Regions from separate parts of the Burkholderia sp. MR1-5-21 genome, predicted to be linked through region 2. Evidence: predicted binding sites of a transcription regulator. Region 2 holds the regulator's gene; each other region holds the start of a gene.
What was found. Region 2 encodes LexA, which represses DNA repair genes until DNA is damaged. Its sites were predicted from a motif close to ACTGTATNNNNATACAGT; they were not measured.

Region 1: imuA (translesion DNA synthesis-associated protein ImuA) is a predicted target of LexA. The motif match lies at 1,425-1,442, and genes of this name have one in related genera.
Region 3: recA (recombinase RecA) is a predicted target of LexA. The motif match lies at 894-911, and genes of this name have one in related genera.
Region 4: ACV229_RS01620 (VRR-NUC domain-containing protein) is a predicted target of LexA. The motif match lies at 1,786-1,803, and genes of this name have one in related genera.

Annotation. Positions count from the first base shown of each region.
Region 1 is NZ_JBSAXD010000022.1:3,968-9,819, reverse strand. Features, by position in the region: gene ACV229_RS26415 (deazapurine DNA modification protein DpdA family protein) at 1-716, opposite strand, end outside; gene ACV229_RS26410 (winged helix-turn-helix domain-containing protein) at 811-1,122, opposite strand; gene imuA (translesion DNA synthesis-associated protein ImuA) at 1,461-2,177, shown strand; gene ACV229_RS26400 (Y-family DNA polymerase) at 2,098-3,576, shown strand; gene ACV229_RS26395 (error-prone DNA polymerase) at 3,583-5,852, shown strand, end outside.
Region 2 is NZ_JBSAXD010000002.1:247,047-252,898, reverse strand. Features, by position in the region: gene ACV229_RS03650 (ABC transporter permease) at 1-452, opposite strand, end outside; gene nodI (nodulation factor ABC transporter ATP-binding protein NodI) at 459-1,373, opposite strand; gene ACV229_RS03640 (universal stress protein) at 1,745-2,236, shown strand; gene ACV229_RS03635 (DUF2939 domain-containing protein) at 2,313-2,993, opposite strand; gene ACV229_RS03630 (hypothetical protein) at 3,023-3,358, opposite strand; gene lexA (transcriptional repressor LexA) at 3,385-4,032, opposite strand; gene ACV229_RS03620 (sulfate ABC transporter substrate-binding protein) at 4,310-5,347, shown strand; gene cysT (sulfate ABC transporter permease subunit CysT) at 5,492-5,852, shown strand, end outside.
Region 3 is NZ_JBSAXD010000013.1:119,807-125,658, reverse strand. Features, by position in the region: gene ACV229_RS19225 (sensor histidine kinase N-terminal domain-containing protein) at 1-58, opposite strand, end outside; gene ACV229_RS19220 (response regulator) at 77-796, opposite strand; gene recA (recombinase RecA) at 988-2,058, shown strand; gene recX (recombination regulator RecX) at 2,058-2,936, shown strand; gene ACV229_RS19205 (DUF2889 domain-containing protein) at 3,083-3,697, shown strand; gene sucC (ADP-forming succinate--CoA ligase subunit beta) at 3,766-4,932, shown strand; gene sucD (succinate--CoA ligase subunit alpha) at 5,084-5,852, shown strand, end outside.
Region 4 is NZ_JBSAXD010000001.1:381,929-387,780, reverse strand. Features, by position in the region: gene ACV229_RS01635 (methyl-accepting chemotaxis protein) at 1-104, shown strand, start outside; gene ACV229_RS01630 (hypothetical protein) at 162-413, opposite strand; gene ACV229_RS01625 (MipA/OmpV family protein) at 797-1,675, shown strand; gene ACV229_RS01620 (VRR-NUC domain-containing protein) at 1,815-3,584, shown strand; gene ACV229_RS01615 (ATP-dependent DNA helicase) at 3,581-5,852, shown strand, end outside.

The DNA.
Region 1 (5,852 bases), on a different contig from region 2:
AGGATGGTGAACAGCCCATGTTGCGGGTCAGTCAAACTGCGCCGGCATACTGAGCCGACGCCGATGAGCGTCGGTGGCGCGACCCACGGCTGCCACCGCTCCCACACCTCCAGCGTCAGTTCAAGGCTCCGGACGTACGTCGAGGCGGACCATCCCTGTATGACTGGGGTGGGGATCCGAATCAGGTTCTGCACCGTTTGGGCGTCGCTGGAGCGCGCGAGCGCGTTTTGCCATGCATAGCAGACGCGCAGCGTGCCTTCGAGCAACGTTGCGGTCGCGTCGACGCGGTAATCAACTTCGGCTTGGTTCGACGCAAGCTCCGGCTCGCACGCCATGTCGGGCGCCGAATACCAGGTCGCGCCGGACAACGAGGCGAGCTCGACGAACTGTGCACAGGTCCACGGATACACACCAGCCATCCCGCGCTGACGCCCTTTCCGCTTCCACAGCATCATCGCGGTAAAGCCTGCGCTGTCGAGTGCGTAGTCCAGCTCGGTGAGGTCGGTTGCGTCCGGGAACTGGAACTGATGCACCGCGGGATTCCAGAAGGCGTTCGCCGACACCATGGCCGGATACCCTTCGTTGAAGGCATGAAAGGCGAGCTTGCCGCCCCGGTGTGGAATGCCGACTCGGACGGTGAGGTCATCGGTCTTGGGAGCGTTGCGCTGCCAAGTGGGCAAATCAGGCGCGAGGCCCGTTGAGACAGAGGAGATCATGGTTGCTCGCAATTTGACGCGAGCAGGCCCTTGCGGGCGTGCCCGCGAGGGTTGAGTGCGGCCCGCCTTGGCGACAAGCCGGCGATTGAAATGGTCAGGCTGATTCGAAGTCGAGCACGAATGTGCCCCGACGGGCGAACCTGAGGGCCAATCCTCGCCGCGTGAGTTCCTTGAACGCGGCGTAGACGGTGTTCAGGTGGAAGCCCAGCGAGTCGGCAATTGCCTGTTGGGTCGGCAGCTTGTCGCCAGGCTTGAATACGCCAGAACGAATGGCCGCCTCGATCTGGTCGGCGATCGCGTTCGCGACATGTCCGCGGATGCGGGCGAAGTCCGGGCGCCAGTGGCTCGGACTCACGGTCGCAGCCCGCGAGCGGCCGGGCGAGGTGGCGAAGGAAACGGATGGCATAGGTACTCCACTGATGCGCGTGCCACCTCCATACGGGAGCAAGGCCCGCATGCAGGGGCTTGAAAGGGACAGGTAAGAAAGCGGGGGCGATCAGAAGATCGCCGATGATTGAGACTTTCGATGCGCTGGATCGCGCGGTAGGTTGATCCAGCATAGCGCCGTCGCGTCCCATATTCGCCTCGAAAGCTCGCGGTTTTTGTACCGCTTTCGCCGCTTTGGTCCGTTGGCGCGCGATTATACGATTCGACCCCGTTTATAGTTGCGAGCGACGCTCGCCTATCCGGCCTGCGTACGCTAGCATTACTGTATATCCATACAGTAATGCTAGCGTTTCGTCCATGCACCCCGCCCTTGTCCACCCCGAGCGAATTCACCCATCGCTCTGGCGAGCGTCACAACTGGCCCGCTCGAGCGCGCGCGGCGTCGACACAGGCCATCCGGAACTGACGGCCGAGCTGCCTGGCGGCGGCTGGCCGGCCAGTGCGCTGGTGGAACTGCTCACGCAGCAGCCCGGCATCGGCGAGCTCCGGCTTCTGGCGCCCGTGCTCGCGCGCTTGGCGGGCCGGCCGATCGTGCTCATTCAGCCGCCGCACGCGCTGCAGCCGCTCGCGCTCGCGTATTGGGGCGTCGATCCGTCCGGGTTTATCACGCTACCGGCGCCGCGCACGGCTGACGCGCTGTGGGCCGCTGAACAGGCGCTGCGCGCCGGCACGTGTGCCGCGGTGCTGCTTTGGCAGTCGAACATACGCGCGGACGCGTTGCGCCGCCTCAATCTGGCCGCGCAAAGCGGTTCTGCATTGTTCTTTCTGTTCCGACCGGCAGCCGCCGCACGCGACGCGTCGCCGGCGCCGCTGCGGCTCGCGCTGGCACCGAAGCGCGACGGTGTCGACATCACGTTCGTAAAGCGTCGCGGGCCGCATCGTGATACGCCGCTGTTCGTCCCGCTATCACCCTCGCCGATTTTGTTGAATCGTCATGCAAGTCTGGATCGGCGTGCATCTGCCGCACCTCAACCTCGAAGCGTTCCGGCCACGATCGCCGGCGCCATCACCTGACGATGCGTGCGGTCTCGTCGTGCTCGAGCGTGGCCGCGTCGTGGCGCTCGATCGTGCCGCGCGCGCGCTGGGCGTCGTCGCCGGCATGCGCCGCGGAGGGGTGCTGTCGCTCGCGCCGGACGCGCAGATCCGCGAGCGCGACGTCGCGCGCGAGCGCGAGCTCGTGCTCGGCGTCGCGTACGCTCTGCTGCAGTTCACCCCGAGCGTCGTCGACGCCGACGAGGCCGTCGTGCTGCTCGACGTGACGGCCAGTGTGCGCCTCTTCCATGGCGTCCGCGCGCTGCGTCAGCGCGTTCGGAATGTCGTTACATCCTTCGGGGTCTCCGCCGCGATATCTGTGGCATCGACGGGCCCAGCAGCGTGGATGGTCGCCCGCGGCCTGCGCGGCGGGCTCGCGCTGTCGGCCCGATCGTTGCGCCGTGCGCTCGCACGCGTGCCGCTCGTGATCGCCCCCGATGCGCGCCGATTCGCGACGTGGTTCGACGAGCTCGGCTGCGAAACGCTCGCAGATCTGCAGCGCCTGCCGCGCGCCGGGCTCAAGAAGCGGTGCGGCACGCAGCTGCTCGACTGGCTCGACCAAGTCGCCGGCACCGCGCCGGCCGCATACGACTGGCTCGACATGCCGACCTCGTTCGACACCCGCGTCGAACTGATGGACCGGGTCGAGCATGCCGAGGCGCTGCTGTTCGTCGCGCGCCGGCTGATCCTGCAGCTGACTGGCTGGCTCGCGGCGAAGCAACTGGACGTCGCCGCGTTTGCGCTGCTGCTCGAGCACGAACGCGGCCGCGATGCGATCGCACCGACCGAGATCGAAATCGCATTGGGCGCCCCCACCCGGTTCGAGGAGCACCTGACGCGCCTCGTCAAGGAGCGGCTCGCGCACGTCGAACTCGCCGGGCCCGTAATTGTCGTGCGGCTCATTGCCCGCAGCGTGCAGCAAGCGGCCGCACCGAGCGATTCGCTGTTCCCGGAACCGGGCGGCACGCCGCAGGATCACACGCGGTTGCTCGAACTGCTGACCGCGCGCCTCGGCGCAGAGAACGTGCTCGTCCCGGCGCCCATGGCCGACTACCGTCCGGAAGCGGCCGCCAGATGGGTGCCGCTGCGCGATGCGCCAAAGGCGTCGCCGCTGCCGGCGGATCTGCCGCGGCCAGCCTGGCTGCTCGACAAGCCTGTCCCGCTGCTCACGCGCCAGCATCGCCCGTTCTATGGCACGCCACTGCGCATGGTATCGCCGGGCGAGCGCATCGAAGGCGGCTGGCAGGACGGTCGGATCGTCACGCGCGACTATTTCGTGGCCGAGGATGAAGCCGGCGTGTGCTATTGGATTTTCAAGGAACGGCCGACGGCCAGCGACGACAGCGAACCGCGGTTCTTCTTGCACGGCCTGTTCGGTTGATTCGCGATGAGCGCCGCCGAATACGGCGCCCTGCCCGCTTACGCGGAACTGCAGGTCGCCAGCGATTTTTCATTCCTGCATGGCGCGTCGCACGCCGAGGAATACGTCGCGCGCGCGGCACAACTCGGTTACAGCGCAATCGCGATCACCGACGAGTGTTCGCTCGCCGGCGTCGTGCGTGCGCACGTCGAAGCGAAGGCGGCAGGTCTGCCACTGATTATCGGATCGCACTTTCGGTTGACGGCCGCCGATGGATCGCCAGCGATCGCGTTCACCGCACTCGCGATGAACCGCGACGGCTACAGCAACCTCTGCGAACTGGTTTCGCTCGGCCGCATGCGCAGCAAGAAAGGCGCGTACCGCCTGGCGCCGCTTGATCTCGAGCATCCGGAAGCCCCCTTTACGCACCTGCGCGGCCTGCCCGACTGTATCGCGATTCTGTCGCCCGACTTCCCGGCCAGCGAGCCGCGCCTCGAGTCGCAGGTCGAATGGTTCGCCCGTGTGTTCGGCGATCGCGCGTGGGTCGCGTTGACGTTGCACGCACGTGCGATGGACGACATCCACCGGGGCGTGGTCGAGCGCGTCGCCGCATGCCACGGCGTGCCCGTGGTGGCCACCAGTTGGCCGCTCATGCACGTTCGGTCACGCAAGCCGCTGCAGGACGTGCTGACGTCAATCCGGCTCGGCCGGCCCGTCTCCGAATGCGGCTATGAGCTGGCGCCGAATGCGGAGCGCCACCTGCGATCGCGCCTGCGCCTCGCCAACCTCTACCCGGCTGGCGCACTGGAGGAAACCGTGCGCGTCGCGCGGCGCTGTACGTTCACACTCGACGACCTGAAATACGAATATCCGGATGAACTGGTGCCGGCCGGTTATGACGCCGCGACTTACCTGCGCGAGCAGACCTACATCGGCGCGCACCGTCGCTTCCCGGCCGGCATCCCGGTCGACGTGCAGGCCCAGGTCGAGCACGAACTGCAGCTGATCGCCGAGCTTAACTACGAGGCATATTTCCTGACGGTGTTCGACATCGTCCGCTTCGCGCGTGGGCAAGGCATCTTGTGCCAGGGCCGCGGTTCCGCCGCGAACTCTGCCGTCTGCTATTGCCTTGGCGTGACGGAAGTCGACCCGTCACGGCAGTCGATGCTGTTCGAGCGGTTCATCAGCAAGGAGCGCAACGAGCCGCCCGATATCGACGTCGACTTCGAGCATCAGCGCCGCGAGGAAGTGATGCAATACATCTACCGGAAGTACGGGCGCACGCGCGCGGCGCTGACGGCAGCCGTCACGACGTACCGGCCGAGGAGCGCGCTGCGCGAGGCCGGTAAGGCGCTCGGCGTCGATCCGGCAATCGTCGATCGGGTCGCAAAAAGTCACCACTGGTTCGACTCGCGCGTGGATCTGCTGCAGCGCTTCGCCGAGGCCGGTCTCGATCCCGACGCACCGCTCAACCAGCAATGGGCCGCGTTCGCCGCTCAGCTGCTCGGCTACCCACGGCACCTGTCGCAGCATTCCGGCGGCTTCGTGATTAGCCGCGGCAAGCTTACGCGGCTCGTCCCGGTCGAGAACGCGGCGATGGAAGACCGCACAATCATCCAGTGGGACAAGGACGACATCGAGGCGCTCGGCATTTTGAAGATCGACGTGCTCGCGCTGGGCATGCTGTCGATGGTCCGGCGCGCGCTCGACATGATCTCCGAGAAGCGCGGCGAGACATTCGAACTGCAGGACATCCCGCCTGAGGACGCAGCGACGTATGACATGCTGTGCGACGGCGACAGCATGGGCGTGTTCCAGGTCGAATCACGCGCGCAGATGTCGATGCTGCCGCGATTGCGGCCTCAGTGCTTCTACGATCTCGTGATCGAGGTCGCGATTGTTCGGCCGGGCCCGGTGCAAGGCGGGATGGTGCATCCGTTCCTGCGCCGCCGGCAGGGGCTGGAACCCGTCACGTTCCCGTCGGAGGGCATGGAGAAGGCGCTGAAGCGCACGCTTGGCGTGCCGATCTTCCAGGAGCAGGTAATGCAGGTCGCGATGCTGGCGGCCGGCTTCTCCGCCGGCGAGGCCGACCAGCTGCGACGCGCGATGGCCGCATGGAAGCGCAAGGGCGGCCTCGAGCCGTACCACGACCGGCTCGTCAGCGGCATGCTCGCGCGCGGCTACGATCGGGAGTTCGCCGAAGCGATCTTCGCGCAAATCAAGGGTTTCGGCGAGTACGGGTTCCCGGAGAGCCATGCGGCCAGCTTCGCGCTGCTCGTCTACTCGAGCGCGTGGCT
Region 2 (5,852 bases):
GCGACGATCATGATCGCGGCGCCCGACAGCATGGCCTTGCTGGCTGCCCAGACGATCTCGCCGAGCACGATGTCGCCGAGCGCGAGCGGCGTATGCATGATCGCTTCCCACGTGCGCTGCACGTGCATCCGCGAGAAGCCCGAATACATCGCTTCGAAGCTCGCCGACATCAACACGCTCGAGCCGGCCGTGCCGGCCGCGAGGAACGCGATGTACGACACGCCGTCCACGTGGCCGAGCATCAGGCCGAGACCGAAACCGAGCCCGAACAGGTAGATCATCGGATCCGCGAGATTGCCGATCATCGACGCGACCGCGAGCTTGCGCCAGACGAGGTAGTTGCGGCGCCAGACCGCGAACCAGTTGGTCGCGTTGGCGGGCATCGCGATCGCGAAGCGCGATTCGCGCGGCGGCGCGGACGGGGCGGAAGTGGAATAGTCGCGTACGTCCATGATCGGTCAGTCCTGCATTTCGCGGCCGGTCAGCCGCAGGAATACGTCCTCCAGATTGGCGGGTCGATGCAGATAGCGCAATCCGGCGCGGCCCTTGAGCCGCGCGTTCAGCGGCTCCGGATCGCTCACGTAGCAGAACAGCGTCTCGCCGCTGATCTCGGTACGCACCGCGTAGGCGGCGAGTTCGTCGCGCAGCGCGGACGGCTCGGGACCGTAGATCTCGATCACGTCGCAGCCGATTTCCGATTCGATCAGCGCGTGCGGCGCGCCTTCGGCAATTTTTCGGCCTTCCTCGATCACGCACAGGCGATCGCACAGGCGCTCGGCTTCCTCCATGAAGTGCGTGGTGATCAGGATCGTCTTGCCGCGTGCAAGCAGCGAGCGCAGCCGCTCCCACATCAGGTGCCGCGCCTGCGGATCGAGCCCCGTCGTCGGCTCGTCGAGCACCAGCACGTCCGGATCGTTGACGAGCGCGCGGGCGAGCGTCAGCCGCCGCTTCATGCCGCCCGACAGCTCGCTGACCTTCGCATCCGCCTTGTTCTCGAGCTTCGCGAATTCCAGCAGCGACGGCACGAGCGCGCGTGCGTCATGGGCCGACAGGCCGAAATAGCGGCTGAACACGAGCAGATTCTCGCGAACCGTGAAATCCGGATCGAGATTGTCGAACTGCGGAACGACACCGACCCGCTGACGGGCAAGGCGCGCGCGCGACGGCACCGGTTCGCCGCACAGCGAGATCGTGCCGGCGTCCGGGTAGGCGATGCCGAGCAGCATTTTCAGTGTCGTGGTCTTGCCGGCGCCGTTCGGTCCGAGGAGGCCGTAGCACTCGCCGGCGTGCACGCGAAACGACAGGCCGTTGACGACGAGCTTGCCGCCATAGCGCTTTTCGACATTCTGGAAATCGATCGGTGCGACGGACATGGGCGAGATTGTCGTTGGAGGTGTAGCGTATCAAACGTGTCCGGCGAACGCGTGCGCCATTACCGGTGCGCGATCACCGGCGCGCGGACGGTTCGGCCGGGCGCGCGTCGCACGGTCATGGTCCGGTGCGGCGACGTTTCGCGACACGCATGCGTGATGCGAATATGCGACACCGACGGGCCATTCTAGTGCATCGGTTGCATCTCTTCAGGGCGCGCATGCGCGATACGCGGGCAACATGCGGCGGATCATGCACTGCATCATCGCGAACAGGCCGCACGGGGCGAATCAGCGTTTTCCATCCCTTGCGTCCTGAATTGCGGCGCACCATGATGATTGCGTAGGGTTCGTTGTTGCGATAGGGAGGTTTCATGGCTAGCTACAACAAGATTCTGCTGTGCTACGACGGCACGCTCGAGGGACGCAAGGCATTGCGTTGCGGTGCCAATCTCGCGATGGACCTGAAGGCCGAGACGCATCTGTTGTCCGTCGTCGACATGCGTTCGAGCATCGCGCAAAGCGCCGGGCTGCTGACCGATGTCGCGTGCGGCCGTTTCGAGGAAACCGCGCGCGAAATCCTGCAGGAAGGGGTGGACTGGCTGCGCGAGCGGGGACTGCAGGCCGAAGGCCATTTCGCGTTCGGCTACCCGATCGACGAAATCGCGAATCTCGCATCGGAGCTGAAAGTCGACCTGATCGTGGTCGGGCACCGCTGCCGCAGCGGACTGTCGAGATGGTGGATGGGGTCAGGCAACACCCAACTGCTCGATCGGGTGAGCTGCAGCATCCTGGTGGCCTGCTCGACGGCGGAAGAACAGAAGGCCGAAATCGCCCGTGAACGCGACGCCGCGACGGTGAAGTGAGTGCCCGATGTGCGCGCCTGACCGGCGCCGGCTCACGCCGTGCGCCGGGTGCGGCCGGGACCGGCATGCCGCCGGTTCAGTCGTGCAGTTCGACCGCGGACAGCTTCCACGAAAACAGACCTTCGCGGTGGAAGATCGCCGCGTAGCGCGCGCCATCGACGTTGCGCCGGTAGGTGACGACAAATTCGTCGATGTTCCTGTATCCGGCGCTCGTTGGCCGTCTCTCGGGCGCGGCTGCGTGCGCCTGGTCGGTTGGCGGCGACGGCGGCGATGGCGCTGCTGCCGGCGCGCTGCCCGCGGGCGGATTCGCCGCGCCGGCAGCCTGCGTGCCCGAAGCGCCGCCCGGCGGTTGCGCCGCCCATTCGGGCGGACGCTCGCCCGGATTGCCGCGCGGCGGTATCCCGCTCATCAGCGCAGCGACGCCTTCGGGCGTTGCATACGCATCAACCAGCGGCCCGATCAACGCGGAGCCGATCAACGCGCCGATTATGGCGAACGGATTGTTGTCCTGCCGCTTCGGGTCGATCCGGCGCATCAACTCGTCGGTGACCTGCTGCTTGAGACTGATGCGCAGCGACGGAAAATCGACATAGTCGCTGACCGTTTGCGCATCGCGCGCATCGATCGCCGCTTTCAGGCGGCCGAGCGCGACATACGGTGACGCGTATGCGTAGCCGACCGCCGCAAGCACGGCGGCCACCAGCACAACGATCAACAGGGGTTTGAGCCGCTTCGCGCGGCCCGGTGCGTGATTCACGGCGCCTCCGGTGCGGGAACCTTCCGCAATCAGAGACCACCCTGCGCGGCAGAACGTTCCTCCGCAATACAGCGATCGATCATCCGGCACACCGCATCGATCGTCCCGACCATGATCAGGCGCGACCGGCCGTGGTAGACGCGCACCGGCGCACGACGCGCGGGCTCCGCGTGATTCAGTCCGGCGTTCAGCGATACCCGCGCGAACGCGGGCAGCGCCGACGGCAGCAGGGACGCATGCGGTTCGACTGCGACTTCTTCATGACCGACGGGCGCCGCGGACAGCGGCGCGCAGGGTGTGCGGCCGCGCAGGTGACGCAGACGGCCGAATTGACGGAAAGGCAGCAGGCGGGCAAGGCGTTCCATGTTGTTCTCCTGAGCGAGACGGATTGTCAGAATTCGCCCGAGCGGATCAGCCCGACGGCGATGCCTTCCAGCGCGAATTCCGCGCTGCCGGCCTTGACGAAGATGTTTTCGTAATCCGGGTTCTCCGCGATCAGCTCGAGGCCGCCGGGGCGGCGCTTCAGGCGCTTGACCGTGACGTCGTCGCCGAGACGCGCGACGATGATCTGGCCGTCCTTCGCTTCCGTGCGCTTCTGCACGGCGAGCAGGTCGCCGTCGAGGATGCCGGCGTCGCGCATCGACAGGCCGCGGACCTTCAGCAGGTAGTCGGGCTTGCTGGAGAACAGCGCGGGATCGCACGCGTAATGCTGCGAGATGTGCTCCTGCGCAAGGATCGGGCTGCCTGCCGCGACGCGGCCGACGAGCGGCAGCGACAGCTGCATCAGGCCTGCATGCGGCAGCGTGAACTGGTGCGGCGCGTCGTCGATGCCGAGCAGGCGGATGCCGCGCGACGCGCCGGCTGCCAGCTCGATCACGCCTTTGCGCGCCAGCGCGCGAAGGTGTTCTTCGGCCGCATTCGGCGAGCTGAAGCCCAGCTCGGCCGCGATCTCGGCACGGGTGGGCGGGAAGCCGGAGCGCTCGATCGCGCGGCGGATCAAGTCGAACACTTGCTGCTGGCGGGCGGTGAGTTTGGTCATGGCTCAACTGTATGGATAGACAGTGAGCTGTATTTTTATACAGTACTTCGCGAATTTCAAGTGTTACGTGAGGTTCGTCGCGATCGCGGCGATTCCGGCGCGATCCCGCGACGTCCGGACGCCGGTTCGTCTGCCGCAACCGTCCGTCCCGTCTGCGTTAGCACTTTTGAGTATTAAAAAATGAAGAACGATTATTTTTAATCATGTAACCCGTTCGTTAGACTGGCCCGCACATCGCAAGACCGACAACATGACCAACAACGCGGGAGAACGACGGATGGTGAAGCGCAACACGGGGCTGGTGGGCGGGGTAAGCCGCCTGATCGCAACATTCGCGCTGGGCGCGGCCGCGGCGCTGGGCGTCGCGGCGCATGCCCACGCCGATACGCCGTTCCTGAACGTGTCGTACGACCCGACACGCGAGCTGTACCAGGATTTCAACCAGGCGTTCGGCAAGGAATGGAAGGCGAAGACGGGCGAGACCGTCAACTTCAAGCAGTCGCACGGCGGCTCCGGCGCGCAGGCGCGTTCGGTGCTCGACGGGCTGCAGGCGGATGTCGTGACGCTCGCGCTCGCTTACGACATCGACGCGCTCGCGAACAAGGGACTCGTCGGCAAGGACTGGCAAAAACGCCTGCCCGACAACGCGTCGCCGTATACGTCGACGATCGTGTTCCTGGTGCGCAAGGGCAATCCGAAGGGCATCAAGGACTGGGACGATCTGACCAAGCCGGGCGTGTCGATCGTCACGCCGAACCCGAAGACATCGGGCGGCGCGCGCTGGAACTATCTCGCCGCGTGGGCGTACGCGGTGCACAAGCCGGCCGGCAACGAGCAGACGGCGAAGGACTTCGTCACGAAGCTCTACAAGAACGCAGGCGTGCTCGACTCCGGTGCGCGAGGCGCGACGACGAGCTTCGTGCAGCGCGGTATCGGCGACGTGCTGATCGCGTGGGAGAACGAGGCGTTCCTGTCGATCAGGGAATTCGGCGCGGACAAGTTCGAGATCGTCGTGCCGTCGGTGAGCATCCTGGCCGAGCCGCCCGTCGCGGTGGTCGACAAGGTGGTCGACAAGAAGGGCACGCGCAAGCTCGCCGACGCGTACCTGAACTTCCTGTACAGCCCGCAGGGCCAGGAGATTGCGGCGCGCAACTACTACCGGCCGCGTTCGAAGAACGTGCCGGCGGAACTGACGAAGCAGTTCCCGAAGCTGAAGCTGTACACGGTCGACGACACGTTCGGCGGCTGGACGAATGCGCAGAAGACGCATTTCGCGGACGGCGGCGTGTTCGACTCGATCTACAAGCCGCAATGACGACACGGGCACGGCGGACATAAGGCGGACATAACGACAGCGGCGCGCCACGGCAAGCGCCGCACACCCGACGGTACGCCGGCGCGACTCACAGCGCCGGCGCGCGCGTCGGACCCATGAGATTCGACCCAGCAAGAGCATCCGATGACGACGTACACCTTTCGCAAGCCGAGCGCGCTGCCCGGCTTCGGCGTGACGCTCGGCATCACGGTGGCCTATTTGAGCCTCGTGGTGCTGATCCCGCTCGCCGCCACCTTCCTGAAGACCGCGACGCTGTCGTGGGACCAGTTCGTCGCAGCCGTCGCGTCGCCGCGCGTGCTCGCGTCGTACCGGCTGACGTTCTCGGCCGCGCTCGGCGGCGCGCTGATCAACGCCGTGTTCGGCTTCCTCGTCGCGTGGGTGCTCGTGCGTTACACGTTCCCGTTCAAGCGCGTGGTCGACGCGATCGTCGACCTGCCGTTCGCGCTGCCGACGTCGGTCGCCGGCATCTCGCTCGCGGCCGTCT
Region 3 (5,852 bases), on a different contig from region 2:
CGTCGGCGGCGGACGCGGGTTCGCCGACCGGATGGTGGGGGTGGGCCGGCGTGGCCATGGCGGCGACGGCCGGCCGTCAGCGCGGCGTGCCGGCGGCCGCGGGCTGGGACGCCGCCGCTTCCGGCGCGGGGGCGGCTTTCTCGAGGCAGTAGCCGAGGCCGCGCACGGTCGCGATCCGCACGCCGCTCGGTTCGATCTTCTTGCGCAGCCGGTGCACGTAGACTTCGATCGCGTTGTTGCTGACTTCCTCGCCCCATTCGCACAGGTGGTCGACGAGCTGTTCCTTCGACACGAGCCGGCCGATCCGCTGCAGCAGCACCTCGAGCAGGCCGAGCTCGCGCGCGGACAGGTCGAGCACGCGATCGTTCGCATACGCGATGCGGCCGACCTGGTCGAACGCGAGCGAGCCGTGGCGCACGACGGTCGGGCCGCCGCCCGCGCCGCGCCGGGTCAGCGCGCGCACGCGCGCTTCGAGCTCGTTGAGCGCGAACGGCTTCGCCATGTAGTCGTCGGCGCCGAGGTCGAGGCCCTTCACGCGCTCGTCGACGCTGTCGGCGGCGGTCAGGATCAGCACGGGCAGGTTGGAGTTGCGCGCGCGCAGGCGCTTCAGGACCTCGAGGCCCGACAGCTTCGGCAGGCCGAGATCGAGGATCAGCAGGTCGAACGCCTGCATCGACAGGGCCGTGTCGGCCTCGACGCCGTTCTTCACGTGGTCGACGGCATAGCCCGATTGGCGGAGTGACCGGGTGAGGCCGTCCGCGAGTATGCTGTCATCTTCGGCGATGAGAATTCGCATGTTGCGTAACCGGGGCCGGCAGGGGGCTTGCGCCGGCGCGGCTGTCTCCGAAGTGGTTCGTGTATCGTGCGGCCCACATCGCGGGCTTGCATAAAACACTGTTTTTTTATACAGTGTCTGCATTCGTGCGCAGCGGCTTGAAAACCGGCGCGCCTATATCAGACGCTGCTCATCATAGCAAAGGACGATTCATGGAAGATAGCAAGAAAGGCTCCGGGCTGACTGCCGAGAAGAGCAAGGCGCTGGCCGCCGCGCTCGCGCAGATCGAGAAGCAGTTCGGCAAAGGGTCGATCATGCGCATGGGCGACGGTGAGGCGGCCGAGGACATCCAGGTCGTGTCCACGGGCTCGCTGGGCCTCGATATCGCACTCGGCGTCGGCGGCCTGCCGCGCGGCCGGGTGGTCGAGATCTACGGTCCGGAATCGTCAGGCAAGACCACGCTCACGCTGCAGGTCATTGCCGAGCTGCAGAAGCTCGGCGGCACCGCGGCGTTCATCGACGCCGAGCACGCGCTCGACGTCCAGTACGCGTCGAAGCTCGGCGTCAACGTGCCCGAACTGCTGATCTCGCAGCCGGACACCGGCGAGCAGGCGCTGGAAATCACCGACGCGCTGGTGCGCTCGGGCTCGATCGACATGATCGTCATCGACTCGGTCGCGGCGCTCGTGCCGAAGGCCGAAATCGAAGGCGAGATGGGCGATTCGCTGCCGGGCCTGCAGGCCCGCCTGATGTCGCAGGCGCTGCGCAAGCTGACGGGCACGATCAAGCGCACGAACTGCCTGGTGATCTTCATCAACCAGATCCGGATGAAGATCGGCGTGATGTTCGGCAACCCGGAAACCACGACGGGCGGCAACGCGCTGAAGTTCTATGCGTCGGTGCGTCTCGACATCCGCCGGATCGGCTCGATCAAGAAGAACGACGAGGTGATCGGCAACGAAACCCGCGTGAAGGTCGTGAAGAACAAGGTGTCGCCGCCGTTCCGCGAAGCGATCTTCGACATCCTGTATGGCGAAGGCATCTCGCGTCAGGGCGAGATCATCGATCTCGGCGTGCAGGCGAAGATCGTCGACAAGGCGGGCGCCTGGTACAGCTATAACGGCGAGAAGATCGGTCAGGGCAAGGACAACGCGCGTGAATTCCTGCGCGAGAATCCGGAAATCGCGCTCGAGATCGAGAACCGCATTCGCGAATCGCTCGGCGTCGCCGCGATGCCGCAAGGCGCGGATAACGAAGCCGAGGCGATGGGCGAAGAAGAGTGATGGTCAGGCGCCGGGATGACACGGGCAAGCCGGCGGAGCACGACGCGCGCGATGCGCCGGGCGGCTCCGGGCGGCGTGCCGCGTCCCCCGGCGCCAGCCGGCGGTCCGCAGCGCATCCCGTGAGCCGCACCGCGACGAGGGCATCCGACGATGCCCTCGTTTCGTTTCAGGTGACTGCACCGGACGACCCGTTCGACGACGACGAATCGTTCGATTCGCACGACCGGGCGCGCCGCCGCGTGTCCGGCATCGGCTTCCCGCGCGATCGCGCGTCTGCGGCGTCTGCCGCGGCCCCGGAAGACGTCTATACCCGCACGAGCCAGAGTCCGCGTCGCACACGCCGATCGTCCGGCGCCGTCGCCGAGGCGGAGACCGGCGCGTCGGCGCGTGCGTCGTCATCGTCATCGTCATCGTCATCGTCGAGACCCGCCCGTTCGCTGAAGGGCCGCGCGCTCGGCTATCTGTCCCGGCGCGAGTACAGCCGCGCCGAGCTCGCGCGGAAGCTCGCGCCTTTTGTGGGCGAGGACGAATCCGTCGAGCCGGTGCTGGACGCGCTGGAACAGGACGGCTGGCTGTCCGACGCGCGCTTCGCCGAGAGCCTCGTGCATCGCCGCGCGTCGCGGGTCGGGGCCGCGCGGATCGTCAACGAGCTGAAGCGCCACGCGGTCGGCGACACGCTTGTCGAAGCGGTCGGCGCGCAGCTGCGCGAGACCGAATGGGCGCGTGCGCAGGCAGTCTGGCGCAAGAAATTCGGTGCGCTGCCGCAAACGCCCGCCGAGCGCGCGAAGCAGGCACGCTTCCTGGCGGCGCGCGGCTTCTCGAGCGCGACCATCGTGAAGTTGCTCAAGTGCGGCGACGAATTCTTCGGTGACGACTGAGCGCAGCGGGCGCGCGCGCAACGCGCGATTTTGCTGCAATGCAACCGCTTCCCGGCAGGCGGGAATACCCGCCGTCGCGTCAGGCTGCCTCAAATACTCAATATGCTAAAATCCACGGGTTTTCCTCTTCGGCCTCAACCTCCAGCATGCCGCTATCCGAGCCCGTGCCCCGTCAGTTGCGACATCGACGCGCAATCCGAGCGGAAGCCTACGAGCGCGGCGACGGCTTGTGGGACATCGAAGCCTGCCTGACCGACCACAAGCCGCGCGATGTCGCGCTTGCGTCGGGCATCCGGCCCAACGGCCTGCCGATCCACGAACTCTGGCTGCGCGTGACCATCGATCGTGACCTCAATGTCGTCGACGCCGAGTCGTCGTCGGAATGGGTGCCATATCCCGGTCATTGCCAATCCGCCAATCCCGCCTACCGGGCCCTCGTCGGGCTCAATCTCTTCCGCAATTTCCGCCGCGATGCGACCCGGCTTCTGTCCGGTGTCGCGGGCTGTTCCCATCTCACCGAGCTGTGCGCCGTGCTGCCGACGGCGGCCATCCAGGCGTTCGCCGGCGACGTGTGGAACGTGCGGGAGGAGGGCGGCGAAGGGCCGGATCATGACGCCGCACAGGCGGAGCCGCCGTTCCAGCTCGGCCGCTGCCAGGCGCTGCGGTTCGACGGCGAGGTGGTGCAGCAGTTTTACCCGCGCTGGTATGGCGCGAGCCGGCCGGAGCCGGACATGCCCGTCCGGGACGGCACGAAGGAATGAACGGAAATCATTCGAAGAAGCGTCTTAAGCGACTTTTCATCCAACTCTCAGACTGAAGGGAATCACGCATGAAGATTCACGAGTACCAGGGTAAGGAAATCCTGCGGAAATTCGGAGTCGCGGTACCGCGCGGCAAGCCGGCGTTCTCGGTTGACGAAGCCGTCAAGGTGGCGGAAGAGCTCGGCGGCCCGGTTTGGGTCGTGAAGGCTCAGATTCACGCGGGTGGCCGTGGCAAGGGCGGCGGCGTGAAGGTGGCGAAGTCGATCGAGCAGGTTCGCGAATACGCGAACCAGATCCTCGGCATGCAGCTCGTCACGCACCAGACCGGTCCGGAAGGCCAGAAAGTCAACCGTCTGATGATCGAAGAAGGCGCCGACATCAAGCAGGAACTGTATGTCAGCCTCGTCGTTGATCGCGTGTCGCAAAAGATCGTTCTGATGGGTTCGAGCGAAGGCGGCATGGACATCGAAGAAGTTGCCGAAAAGCACCCGGAACTGATCCACAAGGTCATCGTCGAGCCGTCGACCGGCCTGCTCGACGCCCAGGCCGACGACCTCGCCGCGAAGATCGGCGTGCCGGCTGCTTCGATTCCGCAAGCGCGTGCCATCCTGCAAGGCCTGTACAAGGCATTCTGGGAAACCGACGCGTCGCTGGCTGAAATCAACCCGCTGAACGTCTCCGGCGACGGCAAGGTCATCGCACTCGACGCGAAGTTCAACTTCGACTCGAACGCGCTGTTCCGTCATCCGGAAATCGTCGCGTACCGCGATCTGGACGAAGAAGATCCGGCCGAAATCGAAGCGTCGAAGTTCGACCTCGCGTACATCTCGCTCGACGGCAACATCGGCTGTCTCGTGAACGGCGCAGGCCTCGCGATGGCGACGATGGACACGATCAAGCTGTTCGGCGGCGAACCGGCGAACTTCCTGGACGTCGGCGGTGGCGCGACGACCGAGAAGGTCACGGAAGCGTTCAAGCTGATGCTGAAGAACCCGGACCTGAAGGCGATCCTCGTGAACATCTTCGGCGGCATCATGCGCTGCGACGTGATCGCGGAAGGCGTGATCGCCGGTTCGAAGGCCGTGAACCTGAACGTGCCGCTCGTCGTGCGCATGAAGGGCACGAACGAGGACCTCGGCAAGAAGATGCTGGCCGATTCGGGCCTGCCGATCATCTCGGCGGACAGCATGGAAGAAGCTGCGCAGAAGGTCGTCGCGGCTGCCGAAGGCAAGTAAATAAGAAGCGCCCCCAGACCTGGCGCTGCGCGCCAGGCCCCCCGAGGGGGTCAAGAAAACTTGGGGCGGCCCGGCGTTTTCTTGGCGCTTCATTGAACACGCATGGCGGCGCGGTTCGCACGCGACGCCAATCGAACAGAGGTCAAAATACATGTCGATTCTGATCAACAAGGACACGAAGGTCATCACGCAGGGCATCACCGGCAAGACCGGTCAGTTCCACACGCGCGCCTGCCGTGAATATGCAAACGGCCGCGAAGCATTCGTCGCGGGCGTGAACCCGAAGAAAGCCGGCGAAGATTTCGAAGGCATTCCGATCTACGCAAGCGTCAAGGAAGCGAAGGAAGAAACCGGCGCGACCGTGTCGGTCATCTACGTTCCGCCGGCAGGCGCTGCTGCTGCGATCTGGGAAGCGGTCGAAGCCGATCTGGATCTCGCGATCTGCATCACGGAAGGCATCCCCGTGCGCGACATGATCGAAGTGAAGGACCGCATGCGCCGCGAAGGCCGCAAGACGCTGCTGCTCGGGCCGAACTGCCCGGGCACGATCACGCCGGACGAACTGAAGATCGGCATCATGCCGGGCCACATCCACCGCAAGGGCCGCATCGGCGTCGTGTCGCGTTCGGGCACGCTGACGTATGAAGCGGTCGCGCAGCTGTCGGCACTGGGCCTCGGCCAGTCGTCGGCAGTCGGCATCGGCGGCGACCCGATCAACGGTCTGAAGCACATCGACGTGATGAAGATGTTCAACGACGATCCGGACACGGATGCGGTCGTGATGATCGGCGAAATCGGCGGTCCGGACGAAGCCAACGCCGCGCAGTGGATCAAGGACAACATGAAGAAGCCGGTCGTCGGCTTCATCGCGGGCGTCACGGCGCCTCCGGGCAAGCGCATGGGCCACGCCGGCGCGCTGA
Region 4 (5,852 bases), on a different contig from region 2:
AGCAGAACGCGGCGCTCGTCGAACAGTCGACGGCCGCCGCGGCCGCGCTGCAGACGCAGGCGAACGCGCTCGCGACGACGGTCGGGCAGTTCAGGGTCGCTTGACGTGTTCGGGCGATCGGGGCGCTTCGAGCAGCAGCGAGCGGAAGCGGACGCCGCGCGCTAGCGCGGGTTGCCCGGCTTCGACGGTGCGTCCGGCGCATGCCGCCCGTGCTCGCGCGGCGGTTTCGACGGATCGATGCGGGACGCGCCGCCGATCGCCGGCGGATCGCTGGCGGGAAACGTTTCTTCGAGGCCCTCGTCGATGCGTTCTTCGGTCTTGTCGGGAGGCCGCTTGTGTTGTGAGGCGAGCCAGCCGAACGGGTGTGTGGCCCGCGATGCGGCGTGGCGGTTGCCGGTGGCTTGGACGGTCATGATCGAACCTCCTTCGGTCGGTGGGCGAACTTCCGCAGGCATCTTGCCCGGCCTTCCGCGCGCGCACGCGCTTGCCCGCATGCCGAACGGGCGACGGTGCCGGGCCCGGTGCGCACGCGCCGACGGCATCGATCGGCGCGACGCGTGATGAAGGCACCCAGACAAAGTCTACGTTAGGACACGAAGCTCTGCGGGTGCGAATTCGATGCGCACGGCGGTGGCGCGGATGGCGACGCGTGCAAGCACTTTGCGTCCGCACGCGTGTCGCGTAGGATGTCCGTTAATTCAGCGGACACTGCGTTCGCGCAGCGGGCCATCGAATTCGCGGCAGGCGGCGCGCAGCGCGTTCTCCTTTTCCACGCAACGGACGGATACCACCGCTCATGGTCATCGCTCGCCAGTTGCTGTCGTCCGGCGCAAGCCGGCTCTTTTGTCGCGTGTCGGCGTTCGCGCTCGTCGCGGCCGCGAGTCCGCAATCCGCATCGGCACAGACGCCGTCGCCGCTCGGCGAGTGGCAATTCTCGGCCGGCGTCCCGCTCATCAAATTGTTCGAACCGAACGTTCCGACCTGGCAGGTCAGCGTCGGCGCCGGCATGACGTATCAACCGCGCTATCCGGGCTCCGACCGCTATCACGTGCTGGGCGGGCCGAATCTCGATATCCGCTATCGCGACCTGTTCTTCGTCTCGACCGGCGAAGGCGCCGGCGCGAACGTGCTGCGCGGGCCGAACTGGCGCGTCAGCCTGTCCGTCGGCTACGACCTCGGGCGCCGTTCCGCCGACGATATCGGGCACCTGAACGGCTTCGACAACATCAACGCGGCACCCGTGCTCAAGCTGTCGGCCGATTACGTGATCTCGAAGGATTTTCCGCTCGTGCTGCGCGCGGACGTGCGGCGCAGCGTTGGCGGCTCGAACGGCTGGATCGGCGACTTGTCCGCGTACATGCCGATGCCCGGCAGCAACGAGAATTTCTACTGGTTCGCCGGGCCGACGGTGTCGTTCGCCGATGCGCGCTACATGAACAGCTGGTTCGGCGTCAGCGATGCCGCGGCCGCGCGCTCGGGGCTGCCGCGCTATTCGTCCGGCGCGGGGATCAAGTCGGTCGGGGCGGGCGTGACGATGATCTGGTTCGTGAACAAGCACTGGTTCCTGACGGCAGACGGCGCAATCGAGCAGCTCGTCGGGCGCGCGGCCGCGAGCCCGGTCACGCAGCAGACGACCAACGGCGTGCTCGACCTGTCCGTGAATTACCAGTTCTGAACGGTTGCGATCTGCCACGCTCGGGGCGAGACGTCGTCGACCGCGCCGTGGTGGTCGCGGGCGGGGGCGCCGGCCGGTCGACTCCGCCGGCACATTTGTTATGATTCGAACCTGTACAAACGTACAGTGACCGATTCCCGTGACACCCGCTTCGCTGCCGCCCCCGGCGTTCTACTACCTGACCAATTTCGAGCGTGCGCTGAGCTGGCTCGGCGAGCGCTACGACGACGTGCTCGACGACGGCGAGCGCGCGTTCCTGCAGGCCTTCGCGGCGCTGCCGCAGGCGTCGCGGGCGCTGCTCGTGCGGATGCTGATGCGCAACGGGCCGGACTTCCGCGCGAGCAAGCTCCGCTACGACGAGATCGGCTGCGCGCTCGACGCGGCCGGGCCGCTCGTCGCGCTCGGGTGGGTCGATCCGGCGCCGCCGTTGACGCTCGACGAAATCTTCTCGTTGTCCACCAAGGCCGAACTGCTGCAGATGTTCCCGGTGCTGGGCGCGCATGCGGGCGCGCGCAAGGTCGAATGGCTCGACCTGCTGCGGCCTGCGCATGACGTTGCGCAGCCGTTCGACGTGTGGTTTGCGGGGGCCGGCCATCCGGGGGCCGGCCATCCGGGGGCCGACGAAGCGGGGGCCGGCGATCCAGCGGCCGGCGAATCATCGACCGTCGACCGCGTGCTGCGCGTGACGGTCGGCCCGCTATGCGACCGGCTGCGGCTGATGTTCTTCGGCAATCTCCACCAGGACTGGAGCGAATTCGTGCTCGCCGATCTCGGCGTGTTCCAGTACGAAAGCGTGCCGTTCGCGCCGTCGTCGCGCGCATTCCAGCGGCGCAGCGACGTCGATACGTATCTCGTGCTGCACGCGTGCCGCGCCGCGCTCGACGCGTGGCCCGACGATGCGCCGTTCGACCCGCTGCTCGACCTGATCGACACGGTCGATTGCGTGCAGCCGTGGCTCGCGACACGCCGCGCGAAGCTCCTGTTCACGCTCGGCCAGACGTGCGAGCGCCGCCACGCGTGGCCGCTCGCGCTCGATGCGTATGTGCGCAGCGCGTGGCCCGGCAGCCGCCACCGGCGGATTCGCGTGCTCGAACGCTGCGGCCGCGACGACGATGCGCTCGCGCTGGCACTCGATGCGCGCGACGCATTCGAAAGCGACGAGGAGCGGCAGCGCGTCGAACGGATGCTGCCGCGGCTGCAGCGCCGTCTCGGCCGCGCGGTCGAGCGGGCAGCCACCGCGCCTGACGTGCCGCGCGAAACGCTCGTGCTCGTGCGCCCGGACGCGTTCGAGAGTGTCGAATACGCGGTGCGCGACCATCTCGCGCAACCCGGCGCGCCGGTCCATTACGTCGAAAACACGCTGATCAATTCGCTGTTCGGCCTGCTGTGCTGGGAGCCCGTGTTCGCGGCGGTGCCGGGCGCGTTCTTCCATCCGTTCCAGCGCGGGCCGGCCGACCTGCATGCGCCCGATTTCGCCGCGCGCCGTGCCGACGCGTTCGACGCGTGCTTCGCGCAGCTCGATTCCGGCACGTATCGCGACACGATTCGCCGTCATTACGCGACGAAGATGGGCGTGCAATCGCCGTTCGTGTTCTGGGGCGTGCTGAGCCCGGCGCTGCTCGACGAAGCGCTCGCCTGCCTGCCGCCCGAACATCTGCGACTCTGGTTCGCGCGCCTGCTCGCGGACATCCGCAGCAATCGCTCGGGGCTTCCCGACCTCGTGCGGTTCTGGCCCGACGAACGGCGCTACGAGCTGATCGAGGTGAAAGGGCCCGGCGACCGGCTGCAGGACAACCAGACGCGCTGGCTCGGCTACTGCATCGCGCACGGGATTCCGGTCCGCGTCGTCGACGTCGAATGGGCGGGCGGCGCGGTCACGCACGCCGACGCGACGGGGCTGTCCGCATGAGCTATGTCGTCGCGGTGCGGGCGATGTGCGAGTTCACCGCGCGGCGCGGCGACCTCGACCTGCGCTTCACACCCGCGCCGACCGCGCTCGAGGGGATTGCCGGGCACGGCACGGTGACGTCGCGTCGCGGCGCGCGCTACGAGACCGAGGTCCCGCTGACGGGCACATGGGGCACGCTTACCGTGCGGGGCCGCGCGGACGGCTACGATCCCGTGTCGAACCGACTCGAGGAAATCAAGACCTATCGCGGCGACCTCGACGCGATGCCCGCAAACCACCGCGCGCTGCACTGGGCGCAGGCGAAGGTGTATGCGCATCTGCTGTGCGATACGCGCGGGCTCGCGGAAATCACCGTCGCGCTCATCTATTTCGACATCGTGTCCGAGCGCGAGACCGTGCTCACGGAAACGCTGCCGGCAAGCGTGCTCGCCGCGTTCTTCGCCGAGCAATGCACGTGCTTCATCGGCTGGGCCGAACGCGAGACCGCGCATCGCGACGCGCGCGACGCGTCGCTGCGCGCGCTGCAGTTCCCGCACGGGCAATTCCGCAGCGGCCAGCGCGAACTGGCGGTCGCCGTGTATCGGGCCGCGCGCGACGAGCGCTGCCTGCTCGCGCAGGCGCCGACCGGGATCGGCAAGACGCTCGGCACCGTGTTTCCGCTGCTGAAGGCATGCGGCGAAGGCGAGCTCGACCGCATCTTCTTCCTGACCGCGAAGACGCCCGGCCGCGCGCTCGCGCTCGACGCGGCGACGACGCTCGGCGCGGGCACGCCGGCGCTGCCGCTGCGCGTGCTCGAACTCGTCGCGCGCGACAAGGCGTGCGAGCACCCGGACAACGCGTGCCACGGCGAATCGTGCCCGCTTGCGCGCGGCTTCTACGACCGGCTTCCGGCCGCACGCGACACGGCGATCGAAAAAGGGCGGCTCGACCGCGACACGGTGCGCGCAGCGGCGCTCGCGCACGACATCTGTCCGTACTACCTCGCGCAGGAACTCGCGCGCTGGTCCGACATGGTGATCGGCGACTACAACTACTACTACGACGGCAGCGCGATGCTGCACACGCTTGCGCTGCAGAACCAGTGGCGGATCGGCGTGCTCGTCGACGAGGCGCACAACCTGCTCGACCGCGCACGCAAGATGTACAGCGCGTCGCTCGACCCGTTCGATTTCGCGGCTGCGCGCGACGCAGCGCCGGCCGTGCTGCGCAAGGCGTTCGAGCGGCTCGGGCGCGCGTGGGGCGCGCTGAACCGAGCACAGGAGACACGCTACGCCGCGTATCCCGACATCGCCGGTTCGCTTGTGTCGGCCGTGCAGAATCTGGTGTCCGCGATCGGCGAGCATCTGGCCGACGCGCCGCGCGCGAACGGCGACGCGCTGCTGCGGTTCCATTTCGACGCGATCCAGTTCGGCGCGCTCGCGGACGCGTTCGACGACGCATCGATCTTCGACGTGACGCTGCACGGCGAGCCGATGCCGCGGCAGCCGGCGCTCGATGGCGTTGTGCCGGCCGGCCGCCGGCGCCGCGTTCAATCGACGCTGTGCGTGCGCAACGTGATCCCGGCCGGATTCCTCGCGCCGCGTTTTTCCGCCGCGCGGGCGACCGTGCTGTTCTCCGGGACGCTGAGCCCGTTTCATTTCTATCGCGACACGCTCGGGCTGCCCGAAGACACAGGCTGGCTCGACGTCGACGGGCCGTTCCGCGCGGAGCAGCTCAGTGTGCGGGTGGCGAGCCACGTGTCGACGCGCTGGCGCGACCGCGACCGGTCGCTCGCGCCGATCGCCGACCTGATCGCTGCGCAGTATGCGCGGCGGCCCGGCAATTACCTGAGCTTCCTGAGCAGTTTCGATTACCTGCAGCGCGTGGTTGCGCTGATACAGGCGCGCCACCCGGACGTGCCGGTGTGGGCGCAGGCGCCGGGCATGGCCGAGGCGGAGCGCGACGCGTTCCTCGCGCGTTTCGACGCGGGCGGGCGCGGCGTCGGGTTCGCGGTGCTCGGCGGCGCGTTTTCGGAAGGGGTCGATCTTGCGGGCGAACGGCTGATCGGCGCGTTCATCGCGACGCTCGGCCTGCCGCAGGTCAATGACGTGAACGAGCAGATGCGGCGCGCGATGGACGCGCGTTTCGGCAACGGCTACGACTACATGTACCTGTATCCGGGATTGCAGAAGGTCGTGCAGGCGGCCGGGCGCGTGATCCGCACCGAGCGTGACGAGGGCGTCGTGCACCTGATCGACGACCGGTATCGCCGTCGCGAGGTGCGCGCGC